DNA from 2 places in the Cupriavidus sp. DL-D2 genome. Region 2 is predicted to be linked to the other one. Evidence: predicted binding sites of a transcription regulator. Region 2 holds the regulator's gene; the other holds the start of a gene.
The links. Region 2 encodes sigma-54, which starts transcription at its own class of promoters, with help from an activator protein. Its sites were predicted from a motif close to TGGCANGNAANCTGCTTT; they were not measured.

Region 1: a site for sigma-54 is predicted at 5,399-5,416, ahead of ABDB81_RS13365 (pilin). Genes of this name have one in related genera too.

Annotation. Positions count from the first base shown of each region.
Region 1 covers NZ_JBDKXK010000019.1:32,469-41,651, reverse strand. The annotation lists gene ABDB81_RS13395 (peptidylprolyl isomerase) at 1-405, shown strand, start outside; gene ABDB81_RS13390 (peptidylprolyl isomerase) at 445-945, shown strand; gene ABDB81_RS13385 (UDP-2,3-diacylglucosamine diphosphatase) at 1,020-1,808, shown strand; gene cysE (serine O-acetyltransferase) at 1,809-2,552, opposite strand; gene ABDB81_RS13375 (RNA methyltransferase) at 2,851-3,762, opposite strand; gene ABDB81_RS13370 (inositol monophosphatase family protein) at 3,992-4,825, shown strand; gene ABDB81_RS13365 (pilin) at 4,846-5,343, opposite strand; gene mutS (DNA mismatch repair protein MutS) at 5,953-8,559, shown strand; gene ABDB81_RS13355 (hypothetical protein) at 8,556-9,183, shown strand, end outside.
Region 2 covers NZ_JBDKXK010000004.1:154,852-164,034, forward strand. The annotation lists gene ABDB81_RS03640 (PsiF family protein) at 1-309, opposite strand, end outside; gene hprK (HPr(Ser) kinase/phosphatase) at 491-1,462, opposite strand; gene ptsN (PTS IIA-like nitrogen regulatory protein PtsN) at 1,521-1,976, opposite strand; gene raiA (ribosome-associated translation inhibitor RaiA) at 2,457-2,810, opposite strand; gene ABDB81_RS03660 (RNA polymerase factor sigma-54) at 2,861-4,342, opposite strand; gene lptB (LPS export ABC transporter ATP-binding protein) at 4,476-5,276, opposite strand; gene lptA (lipopolysaccharide transport periplasmic protein LptA) at 5,308-5,967, opposite strand; gene lptC (LPS export ABC transporter periplasmic protein LptC) at 6,035-6,664, opposite strand; gene ABDB81_RS03680 (KpsF/GutQ family sugar-phosphate isomerase) at 6,667-7,650, opposite strand; gene ABDB81_RS03685 (monovalent cation:proton antiporter family protein) at 7,818-9,183, shown strand, end outside.

The DNA.
Region 1 (9,183 bases), on a different contig from region 2:
TACGTGAAGAGCGGCTTCTATACCGGCACGATCTTCCACCGCGTGATCAACGGCTTCATGGTCCAGGGCGGCGGCTATGACCGTGACATGAAGGAAAAGCCCACGCGCGCCCCGATTCCGCTGGAGTCCCAGAACGGGCTGAAGAACAAGACGTACACCGTGGCCATGGCGCGCACATCGAACCCGAACTCGGCAACCGCCCAGTTCTTTGTCAATGTGGTGGATAATCCGAACCTCGACTATCCGCAGCCCGATGGCAACGGCTATGCCGTATTCGGCAAGGTGGTGGAAGGCACCGATACGATCGACAAGATGAAGACCACGCCGACCACGGCCTACGGCGCCATGCGCAACGTACCGGCCACCCCGATCGTGATCGAGTCCGCCACCGTCGTCACCAAGTAATATCCGCAACCCGAACACCGAACACCGAGAGGTAACCCCATGAGCAAGGTACAACTCCAGACGACGCAAGGCGTCATCACCATCGAACTGGATGCCGAGAAGGCCCCGAAGTCGGTGGAGAACTTCCTGTCGTACGTGCGCAAGGGCCACTATGACAACACGGTCTTCCACCGCGTGATCAAGAACTTCATGATCCAGGGCGGCGGTTTCGAGCCGGGCATGAAGCAGAAGGACACTGATGCCCCGATCGAGAACGAAGCCGGCAACGGCCTGAAGAACGATCGCTACACCGTGGCAATGGCCCGTACCAACGCGCCCCACTCGGCTACCGCCCAGTTCTTCATCAACGTGGTGGACAACGATTTCCTGAACTTCAGCTCGCCCACGCCGCAAGGCTTCGGCTACGCCGTGTTCGGCAAGGTCGTGGAAGGCACTGACGTCGTGGACGCCATCAAGGGCGTGCGCACCGCCAGCTCGGGCTTCCACCAGGACGTGCCGATGGAAGACGTCGTGATCCAGAAGGCTACGATCGTCGAGTAATTCTGGCAACCCGTGCCATCCGATTGCGGGCATGCCGCTCGTGGTGAACAAGTCAACACGCCCATCCGACACGCATGACCGCAACCACCCACACGCCGGTGGCCGCACCGATTCCGGTGCAGGCGCCGGCGTGGTTCATTTCCGATCTGCACCTGACCCCTGGCATGCCCCGCACGCTGGAGGCATTCGACCAGGTATTGAGCGACGCCGCGCGACACGCAGGCGCCTTGTTCATCCTGGGCGATTTCTTTGAATTCTGGGTCGGGGACGAGGAGACCGACACGCCGTTTGCGGCAGGCGTGGCCGCTGCGCTGCGCCGTGTGGCCGACGCCGGCCTGCCGGTCTACCTGATGCATGGCAACCGTGATTTCCTGATCGGCAAGCGCTTTGCCGCCGCCGCAGGCGCCACGCTGCTGCCCGATCCCTCCATCATCGACTGCGCCGGCCGCCGCGTGGTACTGAGCCACGGCGACATGCTCTGCACCGATGACGAGCGCTATATGCGCTTCCGGCGCTGGACACGCAAGCGCTGGGTGCAACGGCTGTTCCTGATGTTGCCGCTTTCCACGCGGCTTGGCATTGCGCGGCGCCTGCGCGCCGACAGCGAGGCCGGCCGTGCACGCCAGCCTGCCGATGCACCGCCGCCCACCTATGGCGATGCCGCGTCCGAAGCAGTCGAGAAATTGCTGACAGACAGCGCCGCCAGCACGCTCGTCCACGGCCACACGCACCGGCCGGCCCTGCACGCGCACACTGGTGGTGAACGGTGGGTGCTGACGGATTGGGATCTCGACGGCCGCCACCCACGTGCCGCCGTGTTGCAGCTCGGCGCCAGCGGTTTCAGCGTGCTGCCGCGCGCCTGACTACTTCATCATCTTGCGCAGTTCGCTGGCATCGAAACGGTCGTTCGGGGTGTTCTCGAGATGTTCGCCAAGGCGATCGAGCGCGGCCAGCACGGCCTCGATGCGGTCATGCTGCTTGGCCGCATTGTCGATCAGGCTCTTGAGGGCCAGCGACACTGGATCGTCCGCATTCGGCGTGATGCCGTAGGCCGAGAACTCCTGCTTCGCGCCCTGCTGCGAGGCCGGCGCATCGGGCATGATGATGCGCGCCGGAATACCTACCGCAGTCGCACCGGGCGGCACCGGTTTCAGTACCACGGCATTCGAACCCACGCGGGCGCCATCGCCCACCTCGAACCCGCCCAGCACCTTGGCGCCGGCACTGACCACCACGCCCGTACCCAGCGTCGGATGCCGCTTCTGCCCCTTGTAGAGCGACGTGCCGCCCAACGTCACGCCCTGGTAGATCGTGCAGTCATCGCCAATCTCGGCAGTCTCGCCAATCACCACGCCCATGCCGTGGTCGATGAACACACGTCGCCCCAGCTTTACCGCCGGATGGATCTCGATGCCGGTCAGGAAGCGCGACCAGTGCGAAATCCAGCGCCCCAGCCAATGGAATCCGGACCGCCAGCAGGCATTGGCCACGCGGTGGAACATCACGGCATGCAGGCCCGGATAGCAGGTCAGCACCTCGAGACGGCTGCGCGCGGCGGGGTCCCGCCGCATGATGGCGTCGATTTCTTCCTTCAGGCGAGTGAACATCTTTGTCGTGTCGTGTTGCCGCGCCGATGCGCCATCCATGCAAGAGCACGACGGTCGCCGGCGCGGTCATAAGCGGTAAGCGGGTACTGCGCTCTGTGCGGCCGTGGGGGGACGGTCCGGTCGCATGCGAGCAGCGAGTGTAAGAGATTTGCGAGCCTGCCGCCGCCCCTGACGCTGTCAGGGCCTTTGGGGTCGCAGTGCCCTCAACATCGATCCGGCAGCCGGCAACAGCCGCACGACCCCAGATGGCGGGAGGCGCCTCGGGTATCGTCGTGCGGTGCGAATGCCGGGTAGAAATTCACGGATGGATGTCCTTGTCGATATCGTCGTCAACCTGCCCTGCAGCGTCCGCGCCGGCGGGCTTGCCGCCCGTCAGCAGCATCCGCTTGGCGATGCCGCGCAGGATGTTGACCTCCTCGCGCTCCAGGCCGGCGCGGGCAAACATCCGGCGCAGGCGCGGCATCAGCTTGCGCGGATTGGCAGGATCGAGAAACCCGATGGCCGCCAGCCCCGCCTGCAGATGCCCGAACATCGATTCGATCTGCTCGGTCGTGGCAGGCTCACCAGAATAGCCGATATTGGGCGTGGCGTCCGAGGCCGCCTCGCCGCGCGGCACTTGCCCATCGAGCAGCGCCAGGCGCATTTCGTAGGTGATCAACTGCACCGCCTGCGCGAGATTCAGCGAGCTATAGGCCGGATTGGCCGGGATATGGGTCACGGCGGAGCAGCGCAGCACCGCCTCGTTGGGCAGGCCATAACGCTCGTTGCCGAACACGAAGGCGATCATGGCTGCGTCGTCCGCACCGGCCAGCACCGTGTGTGCCTGCGCCGCCGCCGCACGCGGCAGCAGGCGGGGCGGGCCGAATTCACGCTGGCGCGCCGTCATCGCGACGGTAAAGGCCGTTCCGGCCAGCGCGGTCTCGATATCGGGGACGATACGGGCGCCCGCCAGCACATCGTCCGCGCCACTGGCCATGGCCACGGCATCGGCATGGGCCAACACATCAGGCTCGCGCGGCGACACCAGCACAAGGCCGCCCGGCGCTGCACCGAAGCCCATGGTCTTCATCGCACGCGCCACCGAACCCACGTTGCCCGGGTGGCTTGTCTCCACGAGCACCACACGGACCCGGGAAAAAATGTTTCCCGGATCACACGATGCCGGGGATGCCGGATCTGGTCCGGCCGATTGATTCAACGCTTCAGTCATTTGGGATGGCCCGTCGTCACCGATTACCGCATCGAGGCGTGCGGCGGGCCGGGTTTCCTATACAATGCTGCCTTCAATTTGCGGCGCGTCGCCAGAACCGGCGGCGCCCCTCGTTCTTCTACAATCCGTTGTGTTGTTCGGCCAACGCCGGGCATTCGCGCATTCCTGACCACCATGCTGGCGGGGACGCCGCGCGATCCATGCCTTGCTGCGCCGTCTGGAGAGATTCATGCATCCGATGCTCAATATCGCCGTCAAGGCGGCCCGCAAGGCGGGTTCCATCATCAACCGTGCGTCGATGGACGTCGACCTGGTGCGCGTTTCGCGCAAACAGCACAACGATTTCGTGACCGAAGTCGACCGCGCAGCCGAAGCGGCGATCATCGAGATCATCAGCACCGCCTACCCCGAGCACGCCATTCTAGCGGAAGAGTCCGGCCAATCCTGGGCCGAAGGCGAAGAGCAGAGCGAATTCACCTGGGTCATCGACCCGCTCGACGGCACGACCAACTTCATCCACGGCTTTCCCCAATACGCGGTTTCGATCGGCCTGCTGCACAAGGGCGTACCCTCGCAGGCGGTGGTCTACGACCCCACGCGTGACGAACTGTTCACGGCCAGCAAGGGCGCCGGCGCGTTCCTGAATAACCGCCGCATCCGCGTGACGCGCCGCGACAAGCTGGCCGACTGCCTGATCGGCACGGGCTTCCCGTTCCGTGATCTCGACGGCATGGACGAGTACCTCGAAATCTTCTCGCTGATGACGCGTAGCTGCGCTGGCCTGCGCCGCCCGGGCGCCGCAGCGCTGGACCTGGCCTATGTGGCCTGCGGCCGCCTGGATGGCTTCTTCGAAACCGGCCTGAAACCGTGGGACATGGCAGCCGGCATGCTGCTGATCACCGAGGCCGGCGGCCTGGTGGGCAACTACGCTGGCGAATCGCGCCAGATGGAACAAGGCGAAGTGCTGGCCGGCAACCCGAAGGCATTTGCGCAGATGGTGCGCCTGCTGACGCCGTTCTCGCTGGACAACGCCAAGCCGAAGCTGAAGCCGATCCAGGACTGATCTTCGCCGGGGGGGCGCCGTCAGGCGCTCCTGTCGAGGGTACAGGCCGTGGGCAGGTAGTTCTGTTTGAAACCATCGCTGCCGCCTCGCACCGCGCAGTTCCACGTCCCATCGGTCAGCCGCCCCACCGTGATACGCGTGTTGCGGGCGGCCACATGCACATCGCCATCCAGCAACACCACGATGGCACCAGACCCATCCGCGTTGAACACGAAAGTATTGGGCGTGGCGGTCAGCGGCGACTGGATATAGCCCAGTGCGTCCCTGGCATCGGGGAATGCATGCACGCCGTGCTGCAGCCGCTCCTCCACCGGGATCTTGTAGGCCGATGCCTCCCAGAACGCTCGCGCCACCTGCGCCTTGACCGTGTAATCCTGGTAGGTCGGGATGGCAATGGCGGCCAGGATCCCGATGATTGCCACCACGATCATCAATTCGATCAGCGCAAAACCCCTTTCGAGCCTGCCGCGCTTTCTTTCGGATTGTTCCGGTCCGATTCCCGCTTTCTTGCTGCGCATACGTACTCGTCCCGTTGTCGGCGTTTTGTTGGATTCGTGCCGGTGCCTGCGGTCCTATCCAAGCTTTGTGCCATGTCTGAACGACCCCGGAAGTGACAAATTCTGTCCGCCGGTCACGTCGCGCGTACCTTCGGGCTGACAAGTTCGATGTGCGCTGCCGGACCAGGTGACAAATCCCGGCATGCTGCACTTCGCCAAGAAGCGTCCCACCAAAAATTCGTCAGAGGCGAAACGTCTCATTCAAAAATGAGAATCCGCCGCATGGGCCGAGGGTTGACCAGGCAGTAAAATGCCGCTTTGCGCCACGGAAGGAATGGCTTGGCCGCGCGGATGCCCCGAGGCATCCGGACGTACCGCCAGCCATCCCCGATGTGGCAACCGATACACCGGCGGCCCTGCCAGACCGCCCGCGAGGAACGCATGTCCGCAGAAACCCTTTCCAACCTTCCCGCAACCGACAGCGCCACGGTCGGCGACAACCGCTCTGACGCCGTTGACGCAATAGCCACCCAAGGCGACTCGGCTGTCCCGGAACATTCCGAGAAGCCGGCCAAGACGGCCAAGGTGGATAAAGCGGCCAAGTCCGGGCAAGCCGAAAAACTCTCCCCGATGATGCAGCAGTACACCGGCATCAAGGCGGACCACCCGGACACGCTGCTTTTCTACCGGATGGGCGACTTCTACGAGCTGTTCCATGACGACGCCGAGAAGGCCGCTCGGCTGCTCGACATCACGCTGACCGCACGCGGCCAGTCCGGTGGCGTACCCATCCGCATGGCGGGCATCCCCTTCCACTCGGCGGATCAGTACCTCGCACGACTGGTCAAGCTGGGCGAATCCGTGGCGATCTGCGAGCAGATTGGCGACCCGGCCACCAGCAAGGGGCCGGTCGAGCGCAAGGTCGTGCGAATCGTGACGCCGGGCACGTTGACCGATGCCGCGCTGCTGTCGGACAAGGTCGACTCGTTCCTGATGGCCGTCCACCAGCAGACCACGCGACGCGGCGTCAGCAAGACCGGTCTTGCATGGCTGAACCTCGCCAGCGGCGAACTGCGGCTGATGGAATGCGATGGCGCGCAACTGTCGCGCGAACTGGAACGTGTCCGCCCCGCCGAACTGCTTTACGCCGATGGCATCGAACTGCCCGCCCTGGCCTGTGCGCGCACGCGGCTGCCCGAATGGCATTTCGACCAGGAAGCCGGCACGCGGCGCCTGCGCGAGCAGATCGGTGTCGCCAGCCTGGAGCCGTTCGGCTGCGCAGGACTTGGCGCGGCACTGGGTGCTGCGGGCGCGCTGCTCAACTACGCGGCAAGTACGCAGGGCCAGTCCTTGCGCCACGTGCAAGGCGTGACCGTCGAGCGCGAATCGGAGTTCGTGGGCATCGACACCCCCACGCGCCGCAATCTCGAACTGACCGAGACGCTACGCGGCGGCGAATCGCCCACGCTGTTCTCGCTGCTCGACACCTGCTCCACGACAATGGGCAGCCGCGCGTTGCGGCACTGGCTCCATCATCCGCTGCGCGATCCGGCACTGCCACGTGCCCGTCAGCAAGCCATTGGCGCGCTCATCTCACAAGACCCCGACGCTGTCCGGTCGCATCTACGCAAGCTGTGCGACGTCGAGCGCATCACGGCGCGGCTCGCACTGCTGTCGGCACGGCCGCGAGACCTGTCGGCCCTGCGGGATACGCTGCGTGGCCTGCCGCTGGTACAGGCCAGTGTCACCTTGGCCGATGACGCCGCGCTGCTGGCCGAGACGCTCGAGGAACTCGATGTCCCGCAAGACTGCCTGGATCTGCTGGCGAGCGCCGTGGCAGACGAGCCGTCGACCGTGATTCGCGACGGCGGCGTGATCGCGCGCGGCTATGACGCGGAGCTCGACGAACTGCGCGACATCTCAGAAAACTGTGGGCAATTCCTGATCAGCCTGGAAACCCGCGAGCGCGAACGCACCGGCATTTCCAATCTGCGCGTCGAGTACAACCGCGTGCATGGCTTCTATATCGAGGTCACGAACGGACAAGCCGACAAGGTACCCGACGACTACCGGCGCCGCCAGACGCTCAAGAACGCCGAGCGCTACATCACGCCAGAACTGAAAGCCTTCGAGGACAAGGCGCTGTCGGCGCAGGACCGTGCGCTGGCACGCGAGAAACAGTTGTACGAGGCGCTGCTCCAGACGCTGCTGCCGCATATCGGCAGCCTGCGTCGCGTGGCCGCCGCGCTGGCGCGTCTCGACGTGCTGGCCACGCTCGCGGAGCGCGCGCGAACGCTGGACTGGACACAGCCGGAACGCGTGACCGAGAACGTGATCGACATCTCGCAGGGCCGGCATCCGGTGGTCGAGGGCCAACTGGCGGCGGAGTCGGTCGCGTTTATCGCCAATGACTGCCACCTCACGGAGGCGCGCAAGCTGCTGCTGATCACCGGCCCGAACATGGGCGGCAAGTCGACGTTCATGCGCCAGACCGCGCTGATCGTGTTGCTGGCCTGCGTGGGCGCCTGGGTGCCCGCACGCCGCGCCGTGATCGGTCCCGTCGATCGCATCTTCACGCGCATTGGCGCCGCCGACGATCTGGCGGGCGGGCGCTCGACGTTCATGGTCGAGATGACCGAGGCCGCCGGCATCCTGCACAACGCCACACCGTCGAGCCTTGTCCTGATGGATGAAATCGGACGCGGTACATCGACGTTCGATGGCCTGGCACTGGCGTGGGCCATCGCGCGGCACCTGCTGTCGCACAACCGCAGCCATACGCTGTTCGCCACGCACTACTTCGAATTGACGCAGCTGCCGCAGGAGTTCCCGCAGGCCGCCAACGTCCACCTGTCCGCTGTGGAGCATGGCGACGGCATCGTGTTCCTGCATGCGGTGCAGGACGGTCCGGCGAGCCAGAGCTACGGCCTGCAGGTGGCGCAGTTGGCTGGCGTGCCACAGCCGGTGATTCGTGCCGCGCGCAAACATCTGGCGTGGCTCGAACAGCAGTCGGCCGATGCCACGCCGACACCGCAGATGGACCTGTTCGCCGCACCGGCCACGCCGCTGGACGACGAGATGGAAGTTCCCGCGCCGATGCAGACACAGGTCATGGGCGAATCTTCCGCTGCGCTCGACGCGTTGGAGGAAATCGATCCGGACAACCTGTCGCCGCGCGATGCGCTGGAAGCGTTGTACCGGCTCAAGACGCTCGCGCAGTCCGCTACCCGGCCATGACGGCACCTTGCCCGACTGGCTCGACCTGCCATGGCCGGCGCGCGCTCGGCGTCGCGCTCCTGACCGTCGTATGCAGCGCGTGGCTGAGCATACCCGGCCCGGCCTACGCCGCTCGTACCACTGCGGTTCGTCCCCCGCCCGCGCCGGTGGTCCAGCCGACGCGTATCGGACTGATTGCCGACGTGCCGCAATGGCCGGAGGCCGAGACTGACGCCTCTGCGCTGTTCGATCTGATGAACGCCCGACAGATGGCGCTGATCATCCATGCAGGTGGCATCAAGGGCGATACCGAATCGTGTGCGGACACCATTCTGGGTGCGCGGCAGCGCGTGCTGGATGACTCGCCTGCCCCGCTGCTCTTCGTGCCCGGAGAAACCGACTGGGCCGAATGCCACAAGCCCGTCAACGGCAAGTTCGACGCCGTTGAGCGCCTGAACCGCCTGCGCGAACTGTATTTTCCGGTGGACACGACGCTGGGCCGTCGAACGCTGCCGGTGATCCGGCAGTCGGACCAGGCGATGTTCCGCAGCTTCCGCGAGAACGTGCGGCTGATAGTGGGTGGCGTGATGGTAGTGGGCCTGAACCTGCCCGGCGACAACAACCACTATCGGAGCGAGGGCGGCC
Region 2 (9,183 bases):
GCTCTGCGCCTTCTTGTATTCGTCGCCCTTCTTGCCCTTGTTGGCCTTGGCGCACGCTGCCATTTTTTCCTGCTGGGTTTTCGGCTCGGCTGCGGCGGCCGGGCCAGAGCCGGACAGGCATTCGCTCTGGGCCTTCTTGTACTCGTCGCCCTTCTTGCCCTTGTTAGCCTTGGCGCAGGCTGCCATCTTTTCCTGTTGTGCCGTCTTGCCCGATTTCTCGGCCGCAGCCGGAGCCGATGCGCCTTGGGCAAACGCTGCCGTGGCGAACAGCGGGGTCACCAGCACACACATCGCGATCAGTTTCTTCATGCTTCTCTCCTGGCTGTGGAAAAACACTTTCATGGGCAATCCGAACGGGATGGCGGCCATTACAGCACAAAACGGCGCGTGTGCGGCTGCCGTTGACGCAGCGGCAGGCCAGCTTGTAAGGAAATGAAAACGCCCGCTGAATGAAGCGGGCGTTTGCGGGAAAGCGATGTTCGGAAAATGCCTAGAGCAACCGGCCCTGTCCGCGTGACACCACATCGGCTTGCATGGCCGCGCGCTGCCGGTCCATGAAGTCGCGCAGCGTGTCGATGCCGCGCAGGCGCAGTATCGTGTTGCGCACGGCGGCTTCCACCAGCACGGCGAGATTTCGACCGGCTGCCACCTGGATCTTCACCATGTGGATGGGCAGGCCGAGCACGTCGAGGTATTGCGAATCCAGCGGCAGGCGCTCGAACTCGCCATCGTTGCGGCGGACGAGTTGAACCACGAGCTTGATCTTCATTTTCCGGCGTACGGCCGTTTCACCGAAGATCGTCTTGATATCGAGCAGGCCAAGGCCGCGCACTTCGAGCAGGTTCTGCAGCAGCGGCGGGCAGCGACCCTCGATGAAGTCTGGACCCAGCCGCACGAAATCCACGGCATCGTCGGCCACGAGGCCATGGCCGCGCGAAATCAGTTCGAGGCCCAGTTCGCTCTTGCCCAGGCCCGATTCGCCCATGATCAGCACGCCCATGCCGAGGATGTCGAGGAACACGCCGTGCATCGTCACGCGCGGTGCCGAGATACGCGACAGGTACAGGCGCAGGTGATCGATCACGGCCGCCGACGATACCGGCGTGGTGAACAGCGGCGTGGACGAACGCGTGCAGCGCAGTTCGAGGTCGGGCGGCGGCTCCATGCCGTCGGCGATGACCAGGAAGGGCGGCTCGAGCAGGATCAGCTCGCCCATCTGACGCTTGCGCGGCTCGTCGTCGAGACGCTGGTAATAAAGGATTTCGGGTTTGCCGAGCACCTGGATCCGGTTCGGGTGGATCAGGTTCAAGTGGCCCACGAGGTCCGCCGCGGAGGTGGCTTCACGCGCGAACTCGACATCGAAGGCGCGGTCCGCACCTTCAAGGCCGGCGACCCACGACAGTTTGATGTCTGCTGCGTTGTCGTCGAAGATCGACTGCGAGGTGACGCCGGTGAGTTCCATGCGGGATGACTTTCAGGAGGGGCGGTAGGACAGTGGGCTGCGGCGGGCGATTCCGGCGTTAGGGATGCCAGTCCGATAGCAACTGGTGGACGGCTTCCGGCGTGGGGAGCGTCGCCAGCCCTTCGCGCATTTCGCGGTCCGACAGCAACTGGGCAATTTCGGAAAGAATTTCCAGATGCTGCTGCGTGGCCTGCTCGGGCACCAGCAGGAAGATCAACAGCGAGACCGGCTTGCCATCGGGCGATTCGAACGGGATGGGTTCCGCCAGGCGCATGAAGCCCGCCAGCGGCTGCTTCAGGCCCTTGATGCGGCCGTGCGGAATGGCAACTCCAGCGCCAAGCCCGGTGGAACCCAGGGACTCGCGCGCAAAGAGGTTGTCGGTAACAGTGGCCCGCGCCACGCCATGGTTGTTCTCGAACAGGAGCCCGGCTTGCTCGAAGACCCGCTTCTTGCTGGTGACGGTGACGTCGAGATGGATGTTGCCAGGTGGCAGCAGTTTGGCCAAACGATTCATGGGCGATGCACGAGAAGTCCGAGTGACAAGCCGGCGCGCATGGACCGGCCCGCCGAGTTGGGGGCAATCAGGATATTGAGGTGCCAGTCGCCCGCATTGGAGCGTCCGGCCATTATAGAGCAGGGCTGCCACGCACTTGTGCGCTGCAGCGTCGCGCCTGCGGACTTCCGCCGCGAGGTCGTCGACCGGTTTGCCCACCCGAAATGCTGCCCGACCCGTGCGCCTGCAGGGCGCACCGCCGGTTCCGCATGACGGGACCGTTCTGCCTGTGATTTGTGGTGCAGCATACACCGACATGCGAGAGATGCGAACACCTTCGGTGTATCAATTCGTCGCTTAGTGGTGTCGAGGTAACGCGTGAGGAATGGAAAGTTGTGCGGCAACCGGACGCCCCATCAAAAAAGCCGCGCAGATGCGCGGCTTTGCTCTCTTCCTGTCAGTCCTCTCAGGACAACTGAAACTGTCGTTTCGTTGCGCTGGTTATTGTTGCTGTAGCTGCGCTTCGGCCATCTGGTACTTGACCGCCTCGCGGTCATGCCCTTGCACGCGATCCTTGTAGCGGATCACCTGGCGGTCGAGCTTGTCGACCAGACAGTCGATCGCCGCGTACAGGTCTTCATGATGGGCTTCGACGAAGATGTCCTTGCCTTTGAGGTGCAGATTGATTTCCGCGTACTGACGCTTGTCCTTTTCCTTGTGATTGTCGACTGATAGCAGCACGCTTACGCCAATGACCTGATCGAAATGTCTGACAATTCGCTCCAGTTTCGTTTCCACATACTCACGCAGCGGGGGCGTGATGTCGAGGTGGTGTCCACTGATCTTGAAGTTCATAGCGCTTCTCCTTCTGAAAGAGCCGCACCAGGCAGGCGGTTACGGCTCGGCTACAAAGACTTGCGGAGATTCACTGCGGGGATTTTCAATGCTTCGCGATATTTCGCCACCGTGCGGCGTGCGACCACAAAGCCCTGTTCGCCCAGCAGTTCGGCGATGCGGCTGTCGGAAAGAGGATTCCTGGGGTCTTCGGCTCCTATCAGTTGCTTGATCAGCGCGCGTATAGCCGTGGATGAGGCCGCGCCACCCGTCTCCGTGGAGACGTGGCTTCCGAAGAAGTACTTCAACTCGAAAGTACCCATCGGCGTGGCCATGTACTTGTTCGTTGTGACCCGGGAAATGGTCGACTCGTGTAAACCCAGTGTATCGGCAATTTCACGCAAAACCAAGGGGCGCATCGCGATTTCCCCGTGCGAGAAAAAGTTCTTTTGACGCTCCACAATCGCCTGCGACACCCGCAGGATCGTATCGAATCGTTGCTGGATGTTCTTGATGAGCCACCGTGCTTCCTGCAGCTTTTGCTGCAGTCCGGCAGCCCCTGCCTCGCCCTTCGCACCGCGCAGAATCTGCGCGTACATATCGTTGATGCGCAGGCGCGGCATCACGTCCGGATTGAGCTGCGCGATCCATCCGCTGCCGCTCTTGCGTACAAACACATCCGGCACCACGAAGTCCGCTTCCGGACGGCTGTACGCGTGTCCTGGATACGGTGCGAGGGAGCGGATCAATTCGTGCGCAGCCTTCAATGCTATTTCGTCCACCTGCAGGGCTTTCTTGAGCCGGGTGTAATCCCGTACGGCCAGCAGTTCCAGATGATGATTGACGATAGTCAGCGCCAGTTCGCGCTGCGGGTGCTTCAACCGCTTCAACTGCAAACTCAGGCACTCCGCAGCGTTCCGTGCCCCGACACCGGGTGGATCGAAGCTCTGCAGCAGCGTAAGTATCGCCTGCACCTCATCCACTTCGAACTCGAGTTCTTCCGGGAGTTCCGAACAAATTTCCTCGAGCGAGGCGCTCAGGTAACCGTCGTCGTCGAGCGACTCGATCAGGAAAATGGCCAGGCCCTTGTCGCGCACCGAGATCTTGAGTGGCGTGAGCTGCTCCATGAGGAACTCGCGCAGCGTCGGATCGGCGTCGCGCAGTTGCATCGGCGTCTTCTCGTCTTCGTCGCCTTGCGGGCGTCGCGCGAAGTCGTCGAGGCTCCAGTCGTTGCCGTAGTCCTCGCTGCCGGTATCGTTGTAGTTTTCCTCTTCGCCACCCGCCGCGCCATCGGCACGTTCGGTGCCGTTGGCCTGGGGTTCGGCCGGTGCGGGTGCCGGTGCGGTCTGGAGGTTGACCGAGCCGTCCGCGGCCACGCGCAGCGGACTATCCAGCCAGTCGTTCTCGCGCTCGAGCAACGGATTTTCCGTCAGCGCCTGCTCCACTTCCTGCTGCAGTTCCAGCGTGGAAAGCTGCAACAGCCGGATCGACTGTTGCAGCTGCGGGGTCAGGGCCAGATGCTGGGAGAGGCGGAGCTGAAGCGAAGGTTTCATGCGACCTATTCTATGCGCATCTTTCCGTTGTTGGAACGGAATTTGCTAGAACCTATCGCCCAACCTTGCGTGATCGGAAACGGCTTTGGAAAAACGGTGTGCAGCGTGGGCAGAAATTGCCGCACCGCACGCATCACATGCGGAAATTCTCGCCCAGATAGACGCGGCGCACAGATTCGTTGGCGATGATTTCCTCTGGCAGGCCGGATGCCAGCACCGTACCTTCGCTGATGATGTACGCGTGGTCGCAGATGCCCAGCGTCTCGCGAACATTGTGGTCGGTAATCAGCACGCCAATGTTGCGGGCCTTCAGGAAACTCACGATCCGCTGGATTTCGCCCACGGCGATAGGGTCCACACCGGCAAACGGTTCGTCCAGCAGGATGAAACGCGGCGACGACGCGAGCGCGCGGGCAATTTCCACCCGGCGGCGCTCACCGCCCGACAACGACAGTGCCGGGTTGTTGCGCAGGTGCGCGATCTGCAGGTCGTCCAGCAGGGAGTCGAGCCGGCGGTCGATCTCGGCCTTGGTCAGCGACTTGCCGTTTTCCACCTGCAACTCCAGCACGGCGCGGATGTTTTCCTCGACGTTGAGCTTGCGGAAGACCGACGCTTCCTGCGGCAGATAGGACAGGCCCATGCGCGCGCGCTCGTGGATCGCAAGGCCGCTGATGTGCTTGTCGTCCAGCACGATGTCGCCTTCGTCGAGTGCCACCAGCCCCACGATCATGTAGAACGATGTGGTCTTGCCCGCGCCGTTCGGACCCAGCAGGCCCACCACTTCGCCGCTCTTCACGTCAAGCGAGACATCCTTGACCACCGTGCGCGTACCGTAACGCTTCTTCAGATGGCGGACGACCAGCGTGCTGCTGTCGGTGCGGACGCTCGCAGCGGAAGAGGCGGCAGGGGAGGCGAGGGTGGCGGAGTCGTTCATCGGATACGGAGGCGATAGAAGGGGCTGTGTTTCAGGGCTTGGCCGGGGCCGTGGACGGCTTCAGGTCCAGCGGGGCGCCGCTCGCGGCGGGGGCGCTGGCATCGGCGCGCGGCGACAGCACGGCGCGTACGCGGCCCGACGGGTTGCCCGCGGTGGTGTTGTTGTCGCCGCCGGTGGCGGTGTAGTACTCGTTGCGGCTGTCATAGGTGATCACGGCGCCGCGGATTTCGTCGAGGATCTTGGCGCCGACGCCCGAGACACGTGCAGCGCGTGCGTGGCCGATCAGCTTGTTGACCTCGGTCTTGCCATCGTATTCGATGCGGTCGCCCCAGCCGTCGATGTATTCGTCCACGCCGTCGCGCTTCTGGCGGATGTACGCCTGGCGGCCCGGCTTGGACGTGGCAATGGCGTACTGGTAGCCCTCGGGGTCCGTGCGCAGTTCGGCAGCGTCGGATTTCAGCACCATCGTGCCCTTGGTCAGCACCACGTTGCCGGTGAGGGTGTAGATCTGCTTGACGTCATCGTAGCTGGCATTGTCCGCTTCGAGCACGAGGGGCTTGGCCTGGTCCGCGCGCTCGGCAAAAGCGGGCTGGACCATGCTCATGGCGAGCGCGAGTCCGAGGGCGGCTAGGGCCGTCAATCGGGCGGGCGCCGGGCGGCGACAGGACGATGTCGACAGGGATGCAGTCATGTTTGGCAAATGATGAGATAGGGAAGGCGGCCAGGCGATGCGGCAGGACGAGCCTGCCAGCTGGGTGTCACTGGGTCCTGGCCTGCCCCTGCGGCGGGTTCATGACGATCGTGCCGCGTACGTTGCCCAGCAATTGTACTTCGCGGGTGACGTTGTTGAAGATCAGCCCGTTGGCCGTCATGACCGAAGGTCCGCGCGTCAGCTCCACGTTCTTGTCTGTCTTGACGATGTCGTCATTGACGAGCAGCTGGAAGTATTGCGACGTGGCGGTCATGCGCGGATCCTTCGACGGATCCACGCCGGCCTGCCGCACGATCACGGCGTTGCCGTAAAGGTCGATGATCGTGCCCTCGGCGTTCATGACGCCGCGATTGGCGTTGGCGGTCACGGGCGGGCGGTCCGGCTGGAAGGCACGCATGGCCGGCTTGGTCACGTCGTAGGTCTGGTCATCCTCGAAGTGGACCATCTTCACTCCGGTGAAGCGGATCTTGGTCGTGCCATCCGCAGCCAGTTCCGTGGCCGAGAACCGTTCCATCCAGTAGTCCGGTTCGTGGCGCTTGGTGCGTGACTGGTCTGTGCCGGTGCTCGGCGAGTTCAGTTGGACGAGCCAGAACGTGCTGCCGGCGACGATGGCCATCAGCAGCAGCGGCAACAGCCGCATGACCACACCCGTGAGTCTGGACAGGAAGTCCGGCATGTTCAGATGACCTTGGCACGCGTAAGGTCATGGATGTGCAAGGCACCGACCAGGCGGCCATCGTTGTCGACGACGAGCAACTGGTTGATGCGGTTTGCTTCCATGACCTGCACCGCTTCCACCGCGAGCTGGTCCTGGTTGACCATGCGCGGGTTGCGGTGCATGACCTCGCCGATGGGCACGGTCTTCCAGTCGGTAGAGGTCTCCAGCAGGCGGCGCAGGTCGCCGTCGGTGAACACGCCCACGGCGCGGCCCTCCGGGTCGACGACCGCCGTCATGGCCATGCCCTTGCGCGTGATTTCCATCAGTGCCTGGGCCAGCGGCGTGGTCTCGCGGACTTCCGGCACGGCGTTGCCCGAGCGCATGACGTCGCGCACATGAGTCAGCAGCTTGCGGCCGAGCGCGCCGCCCGGGTGCGAGCGGGCAAAATCTTCCTCGCCGAAGCCGCGCGCGTCGAGCACGGCCACGGCCAGCGCGTCGCCCAGCGCCAGTGCGGCGGTGGTGCTGGCCGTCGGCGCCAGGTTCAGCGGGCAGGCTTCCTGTGCCACGGCGCCATCGAGATGGGCGTCGGACAGCTTGGCCAGGTTCGATTCCGGGTTGCCGGTAATAGAGATCAGGCTGGCGCCAATCCGCTTGACGATCGGGATGATCGACAGTAGTTCGGCGGTCTCACCGGAATTGGAGAATGCGATCAGGACGTCGTCCCGCGTGATCATGCCGAGGTCGCCGTGGCTGGCCTCAGCGGGGTGCACGAAGAACGAGGGCGTGCCGGTGGAAGCCAGCGTGGCCGCCACCTTGCGGCCGATGTGGCCGGACTTGCCGATACCGGAGACGACCACGCGGCCCGTGCAGCCGAGAATGATCTCGACGGCCTTCGCGAAGGCGGGCGTCAGGCGTCCGGCCAGCGCCGAAACGGCGTCTGCCTCGATCTGGAGAGTGTGGCGAGCGAGCGCGAGTGCTCGATTCGCATCGAAATTGGCTATCATGGCGCTGGAGTATACCAACGAATGCGATGGCGTCTGGCCCGGCTTTCCGGCCTTCTGGCTGAGACGACCGCCGCACTTGCCGTCGTTTGCCGTCTTTTGCCGGCGGGGTGCAGAGCCGGTCGTGGCGCGTGCCCGGCCGGATAGCTGAAGCCCTTCAAGCCCGCCGAATGCATTCTCCGCTGGAACTGACCCTCGTGCTGCTGGCCGCCGCCGTCCTCGGCGTGGTGGCCTTCCGCATGCTGCAACTGCCGCCCATGCTGGGCTATCTGGCAGTGGGCATCCTCATCGGTCCCCATGCGCTAGGGCTGGCCAGCGACACCGCCCAGACCAAATATCTGGCGGAATTTGGCGTCGTCTTCCTGATGTTTTCGATTGGGCTGGAGTTCAGCCTGAGCAAACTTCACGCGATGAAGCGGCTGGTATTCGGGTTGGGCGGCTCTCAAGTGATGCTTTCATTGCTTGCGGTGATTCCGGCCAGCTGGATGTTCAACTGGCTGTTTCCGCTGTCCTGGCAGGCATCGGTGGCGCTGGGCGGCGCGCTGGCGATGTCTTCGACGGCCATTGTCGTGAAGATGATGTCCGAGCGGATGGAGCTGGAGAGCGAGCACGGCCGCAACATCATCAGCGTGCTGCTGTTCCAGGACCTGGCCGTGGTGCCGCTGCTGATCATCATCCCGGCGCTGTCCCGGGACCCCGGCGACCTGGCCTGGGCGCTGGGGCTGGCCACGGTCAAGATCGTCGTGGCGCTGGGCGTGATCTTTTTCCTGGGCCAGCGGTTGATGAGCCGCTGGTTCCACATCGTGGCGGCGCGCCGGTCGCAGGAACTGTTCATGCTGAACCTGCTGCTGGTCACGCTGGGCATGGCCGCGCTGACCGAGCGGCTGGGCCTGTCGATGGCGCTCGGCGCGTTCATGGCGGGGATGCTGATTTCCGAGACGCCGTATCGCCACCAGGTGGAGGAAGACATCAAGCCCTTCCGCGATGTGCTGCTGGGGCTGTTCTTCGTCACGATCGGCATGCTGCTGAACATCCGGGTGGTGATCGACCATATCTGGCTGGTGCTGGCCCTGCTGGTGGTGCCGATCCTGTTCAAGCTGCTGCTGATCACCGGGCTGGCGCGGCTGTTCGGTTCGCGGCCCGGTGTGGCCATCCGTACCGGGCTGGGTCTCGCACAGGCCGGTGAATTCGGATTCGTGCTGCTGAACCAGATCGACGGCATGGGGTTGGTGGACCCGGTGCTGATCCAGGTGATCCTGGCCTCGATGCTGCTGTCGATGCTGGCCGCGCCGTTCCTGATCCAGTACAGCGACAAGATTGTGCTGCGCTTTGCCGCCAACGAATGGCTGATGCAGTCGCTGAACATGACCCGCATCGCCGCGCAGAGCCTGCAGACCGAGAAGCACGCCATCATCTGCGGCTACGGGCGCAGCGGGCAGAACCTGGCGCATATGCTGGAGCGGGAAGGCATTACCTATGTGGCGCTGGACCTCGACCCCGACCGCGTGCGCGAGGCTGCGGCGGCGGGCGACACCG